DNA from 2 places in the Pseudoalteromonas sp. SR43-7 genome. Region 2 is predicted to be linked to the other one. Evidence: predicted binding sites of a transcription regulator. Region 2 holds the regulator's gene; the other holds the start of a gene.
What was found. Region 2 encodes FliA, which starts transcription of late flagellar genes. Its sites were predicted from a motif close to CTAAAGNTNNNNNNNNNNNNGCCGATA; they were not measured.

Region 1 (3,424 bases), on a different contig from region 2:
GGCACACCTGAGAGTAACTTTTTACTGCCTTCACGAATGTTAGTATAAAAGCTACCTGATAAAATTCGGGCAAAGTGATTTGTTAATGCGCCAACATTTTCTGAAATCGACATTTCGTTATCATTTAAAATAATAAGCATGTCTGATTTTACATCACCTAAATGATTCATCGCTTCAAATGCCATGCCTGCGGTGATAGCTCCGTCACCAATAATGGCTACAGATTTTCGACCTTTGCCTTCTTTTTGGGCGGCAATAGACATACCTAAGGCAGCTGAAATAGAGGTGCTTGAATGGCCTACGCTAAACGTATCGTATTGGCTTTCATCGCGAAAAGGAAAAGGGTGCAAACCGTCTTTTTGGCGAATAGTGTGCATTTGGTCGCGACGACCTGTAAGGATTTTATGTGGATAAGCTTGGTGACCCACATCCCAAACTAGGCGATCGTCTGGAGTGTTATAAACATAATGTAGCGCAACGGTTAGTTCAACCGTCCCTAAACCAGACGCTAGATGACCGCTACTTTGCGATACTGAGTTGAGTAAATAATCGCGCAGCTCATTGCTAAATGCAGGGAGTTTGTCTTGCGCTAAGTCACGCAATTGGGCTGGCTCGTCAACCAAATTAAGTAATGGATACTTGCTACTATCAAGTGTCATGGTTTTATATATATCCTTCGCTAACATTAATTCATTCAAAGCTTTTACGAATAATTAATGTTGAGTAATAATGTCAGTGCTAATTGCAATACGTATGAGCAAAAATTAGTGGTCACGCTCAATTAGGTAATTTGCTAGCGACGCAAGAAGTGTTGTGTCAGCATCTATATTTGCCAACGCTTCATGGGCTTGTTGTATTAAATTTTGCGCCTTTTCTTTAGCGCCTAGCATACCTAATAACGCCGGATATGTCGCTTTATTCGCGGCAATATCGGAGCCTTGTGGTTTACCTAAAGTAACCGTATCGCCTTCAACATCTAAAATGTCGTCGTGTACTTGAAACGCCAGCCCTATAGCATACCCAAAAATGCTTAAATTTTCTAAGGTTTGTTGATCTGCCTTTTCACTGCACAGTGCACCAAGTGTAATTGCACAATTAATTAAAGCTCCGGTTTTTAGCTTATGTATTCGCTCAAGCTCTTGTACGGTAATTACTTTATCTGTTGCTGCTATGTCAAGACCTTGTCCGCCTACCATGCCCTCAAGGCCTGATGCGTTGGCAAGCGTAGCAATCATTTTTACTTGTGTTTGCGACGAGCATGTAAATTTGTGATTCGCAATAAGCTCAAAGGCGAGTGTTTGTAGGGCATCACCGGCTAAAATTGCATTTGCCTCGCCAAATTCTATATGGCAAGTAGGGCGGCCACGGCGTAAGTCGTCATCGTCCATAGCGGGCAAATCATCATGAACTAGCGAATAGCTATGGATACACTCAATTGCAGCTGCAAGTACATGTAAGTCTTGCTGGTTTGCACCGAGCATTTTACCTGTAGCATAAACTAAAAATGGACGTAATCTTTTACCGCCATTAAATAATCCATACTGGGTGGCGTTCTTGACTGTTTCTTCAGTATCGAGAGGCTGTTTAAAATGCTGTTGTAAGGTCGCTACTACATCTTTTTGAGCACGTTCGATATAATTATTTATGCTCACAGCTATTCCATATCATTATCAAAATTCGTAAGAACTGACTTTTCGCCATTCCCCATCAAAATTGATACTTTTTGTTCTGCTTGCTGTAATTTACCTGATGAAGCACTTGCTAATGCAATTCCACGCTCAAATTGCTTTAACGATTGCTCAAGCGATAAGTCACCTTGTTCCATGTCACTAACGATTGTAGATAATTCTTCTAGTGCTTGTTCGAAACTTAAGTTTTCAGGTTTTTTAGTCGCCATCTTTATTTCAGCTTACATAATAAATTTAGGGGTCAATTTTAGGGGGAATGCTAAACTAGGTCAAAGGATGATATTGGTTTTTTACCTTTATAACGTTAAATTATATTTCAAGTGTATTAATAAAGCCTTAATAGCGGTCTGTTAGTTTAATAAATCAATTGATAATTAGGTAGCCCTTATAACTTGATCTAAAATAGTGCTAAAGGCTGCTTTTTATGTTTATTTATAAAAATGGCTTAAGCAATTCAATATGTTGCCGATAAGCAGTTAATAATAAAAGTTTATGATAAGGCCATTAAGCATGAAACTTCTGGAGGAAATGTGGATTTAGCAACCATAATCGGGATCCTAGGCGCAATTGGCTTAATTGTCATGTCTATGTTTATGAGTAGTAGCGGTGAAATGGCTATGTTTGCCGATGCTCCTTCTAGTGTAATTGTATTTGGTGGTTCACTTTTCATTGTTTTATCAAATTTCACCATGTCACAGTTTTTGGGTATAGGTAAAGTTGTTGCTAAAGCGTTTATGTTTAAAATTGAAACGCCAGAAGAACTTATTGAAAAAGCAGTAGAACTTGCTGATTCAGCTCGTAAAGGGGGCTTTTTAGCACTCGAAGAAGCTGAAATCCCAAATCCATTTATGCGCAAAGGCGTCGACATGCTTGTTGATGGCCATGACGCAGATGTTGTTCGCGCCACACTTCAAAAAGACATCTCTTTAACCACGACTCGACATGAAATGGGCGCAGGCTTATTTAAGTCATTAGCCGATATTGCACCAGCAATGGGAATGATTGGTACTCTAATTGGCTTAGTTGCAATGTTATCTAACATGGATGACCCAAAAGCAATTGGCCCGGCAATGGCGGTAGCGCTTTTAACAACTTTATATGGTGCGTTTTTAGCCAATGTTGTGGCAATTCCTATTCAGGTAAAACTTGAACTGCGTAAAGACGAAGAGGCTATGAATCAGCGTTTAATTTTAGATGCTATTTTAGGTATACAAGATGGCCAAAATCCAAAAGTAATCGAAGGTATTTTGAAAAATTACTTAGCTGAATCTAAACGAAAAGTAGATACCGAGGAGTAATTATGTCTGATCAAGAGTGCAAATGCCCACCACCAGGCCTACCAGCATGGATGGGAACGTTTGCCGATTTAATGTCACTGTTAATGTGCTTTTTTGTACTCTTGCTTGCGTTTTCAGAAATGGATGTACTTAAGTTTAAACAAATTGCGGGCTCTATGAAGTTTGCTTTTGGTGTGCAGAATAAAATTGAAGTAAAAGATATCCCTAAAGGTACCTCTGTTATTGCTATGGAGTTTACCCCAGGCAAACCAGAACCCACTCCAATAGAAACTATTCAACAACAAACAGTAGAAATGACTCAACAAATGTTAGAGTTTCAGGCTGGAGATGAAAGCTCAGCTGGCGGCAGGCAAGAACAACGCGGGGACAAACGTGGTGGCGAATCTCGTAGTACTTCTCAAGAGCAATCGTCAGAGCAAGCAACTTCAGCTGCGGATC
Region 2 (3,424 bases):
CTGTTGGGCTATAGGAAGACTCGCTTCCACTGCATCCATTGTTTTATTAGCCGCATTTTCTGTCATTTCTATAACATAATTAAGCCGCTTTTTAGCATCTGGAATCGCATCTGTCGTTATATCAGTTAAGCGAGTATCAAGCTCAAAACTTTTAAGGGCTTCGTGCAGTTGACGAGTCAACTTTCCAACTTCAGCAAATAATTCAGATTGCTCTTTAGAAGCAGCCTCTAAAATCAACTGATTTGCTTTGTCTTGCTCATCATTTTCTAAAAAAACAACGAGCTGACGAGCTTGTTCTAACGTTATTTGAGGCGCAGCTGGTGCTGGCATAAGCCTCTCCCCCATCATTAGCCTAAGCGTTCAAATACTTTTTCTAATTTAGTTTTTAATGTTCCAGCCGTAAATGGCTTAACAATATAACCATTCACGCCAGCTTGCGCCGCAGCTATTATTTGTTCTTTTTTAGCTTCTGCCGTTACCATTAATACAGGGATATGTTTTAACTTCTCGTCTGCACGTATTGCTCTTAAAAGATCAATACCCTGCATTCCAGGCATATTCCAATCCGTAACTACAAAATCAAACACTTGATTTTGCAACATAGGCAAAGCTGTAGACCCATCATCAGCTTCTTGAACGTTAGTGAAACCTAAGTCACGTAACAGGTTTTTTATAATGCGTCTCATCGTTGAAAAATCATCAACTACAAGAATTTTCATGTTTTTATCCAAAACATCCCCCAGTGAGGTATTAACCTTTGTTTACTTACTACTAATTTATCCAGTCATTGATTTTAGCTTTAAGCTTAATCATCGCCTGACCATGTATCTGACTTACACGCGATTCACTTACATCGAGTATATGTCCTATTTCTTTTAAATTCATTTCATCGTTGTAGTACAAAGAAAGCACCATTGCATCACGCTCTGGTAATGACTTAATTGCACTTAGCAAAGACTCATTAAACCTATCATTTTTAACATTATTAAAAGGTTTATCTTGTGCTAAATCTTGGCCTACAGGAGTAATAACATCCTCATCTACACCAAGGTCTTCAATGCCTAATATTTTACTCGTATTCGCATCATTTAAAATATGATGGTACTCATTGAGCGAAATTTCAAGTTTTTCAGCAACTTCTATGTCCGTTGGTTCGCGGTTCAGACTACTTTCGAGCTCAGTAATTGCTTCTGCAACTTGCCTGTTTTTACGGTGAACTGAACGAGGAGCCCAATCACCACGGCGCATTTCATCAAGCATAGCACCGCGAATACGAATACCTGCAAAAGTTTCAAAGCTTGCGCCTTTTGTTGCATCAAAGTTTTTCGAAGCTTCTATTAAGCCTATCATTCCTGATTGAATTAAATCATCAAGTTGAACGCTAGGTGGTAATCGAGCAATTAGATGACATGCCACTTTTTTAACAAGTGATGCATGCTTCTCAACAATCACATTTAAATTTTGTGTTGATTGATATCCCATAGCTCTATTCACCAGTGTTGTCATAATTAACCGTTTACTAGTTTCTCAATGAAAAACTCTAAATGCCCAGATGGTTGGTTGGGTATTGGCCATTTAACTGCTTTTGTTGCCAGCGTTTTAAACGCAAGAGCGGCTGGCGAATTTGGAAAGAGCTCTACTATTACTTTTTGACGACGTGTTGCTTTGCGCATATTTTCATCATAAGGAACCGTTGCTACTAGCTCCATTGATACATCTAAAAAGCGGTCGGTAACTTTAGATAGCTTTGCAAACAATTCAGTGCCTTCACGCATACTGCGCACCATATTGGCAACAATTTTAAATTTATAAACGCCGTGCTCACGACTTAATACTTTAATAAGTGCGTAAGCGTCGGTTATTGATGTCGGCTCATCGCATACAACAACCATTACATCTTGCGCTGCACGCGAGAAGCTCAGTACCATGTCTGAAATACCAGCAGCTGTATCTACAATTAAAATATCAAATTCGGTATTCAATTCGCTAAACGCACGAATTAGCCCAGCATGCTCAGATGGTGATAATTCAACCATACTTTGCGAACCCGATGTAGCGGGTACAATTTTAATTCCTGCAGGGCCTTCAACTAAAATTTCATCAAGCTCACATTCACCAGATAAGACATGTGACAAGTTACGCTCTACACGTAAACCAAGCATCACATCACAGTTTGCTAAACCCAAGTCAGCATCCAGCACTAATACTCGATTACCTTGCTGCCCAAGCGCAATAGCTGTATTTAGAGAAACATTTGTTTTCCCTACTCCACCTTTACCACCGGTTACAGCGATAACTTTTACGCCGTTGTTATTGTTTTGACTCATTTTGCGCAGGCCGCTTGCTTGATCTAATACTGTGTTAATCATACATCCCTACTGTGCTTGGCGCCACTGCTTGGTGCCTTGAATGTTGTTCTTTTGTTCTTTTTAAATATAATTGCTCAGCCTTTTTAACTAGTTTCTCAGCATTTGCAACACGAATATCCTCTGGCACTCGTTGACCATTAGTAAGATACCCTATTGGAAGGCGATTTTGAATCGCAATACTAATAATCTCACCCAAACTTAATGATTCGTCTAACTTAGTGAAAATACAGCCACTTAACTGTACTTTTTTAAAGTGACGTACAGTTTCTTGCAATACATTAATTTGTGCTGTCGCGCTAAGTACTAAGTAGCTGCGAATATCTACACGTTGGTTACGCATTAACGTGTTTAATTGCTCAGTTAAACGTAAATCTCGCTGGCTCATACCTGCTGTGTCAATTAATACTAGACGTTTATTTCGTAAATGATATAAAACTTCAGCTAATTCATTAGCATCTTTAACTTGCTTAACACCACAACCAATAATACGACCATATGTTGCAAGTTGTTCATAAGCACCAATTCTGTATGTATCAGTGGTTATTAACGCCACTTTATCGGCACCATATTTTTGTGCGCCTAGAGCTGCAAGCTTAGCAACAGTCGTTGTTTTACCCACACCTGTTGGACCCACTAACGCATATACACCACCTTGGCGAAGTATTTCATTATTGGTTGTTTGCATTTGATCTTCGACCATAGTTAACAATGCTTTCCAACCTTGCTTACGAGACACATCATCAGGTACAAAACATGCCATTTGCTGTGCTACTTCTTTATCGATACCCATACCGACTAAACGGTCAACCATACAAGCGCGTGTTGGATCGCGACGCGCCATATCTTGCTGCATCAAGCCTGATACTTGGTGCTCAAGTAATTGACGAATTGCGTTCATTTCTTCACGCATTGTTGTCATTTCTTCGCTTTCATTATTAGGTGCTTGTTGGCGAGTGGTTACTGGGCTATCTAAATCATCAAAGTCGCGGTCTAAATCATCAAAACCTAAGCTATCCGCTTGAGTTTGTGGACGAACTGGCGCAGAAGCTTCAGGA

Region 1: a site for FliA is predicted at 2,133-2,159, ahead of pomA (flagellar motor protein PomA). Genes of this name have one in related genera too.

The regions. Positions count from the first base shown of each region.
Region 1 is NZ_JACJDY010000043.1:5,794-9,217, reverse strand. It holds gene dxs (1-deoxy-D-xylulose-5-phosphate synthase) at 1-659, opposite strand, end outside; gene ispA ((2E,6E)-farnesyl diphosphate synthase) at 765-1,652, opposite strand; gene H5087_RS19830 (exodeoxyribonuclease VII small subunit) at 1,655-1,897, opposite strand; gene pomA (flagellar motor protein PomA) at 2,219-2,986, shown strand; gene H5087_RS19820 (flagellar motor protein MotB) at 2,989-3,424, shown strand, end outside.
Region 2 is NZ_JACJDY010000016.1:42,509-45,932, reverse strand. It holds gene H5087_RS13065 (protein phosphatase CheZ) at 1-330, opposite strand, end outside; gene cheY (chemotaxis response regulator CheY) at 348-731, opposite strand; gene H5087_RS13055 (RNA polymerase sigma factor FliA) at 772-1,482, opposite strand; gene H5087_RS13050 (MinD/ParA family protein) at 1,509-2,369, opposite strand; gene flhF (flagellar biosynthesis protein FlhF) at 2,362-3,424, opposite strand, start outside.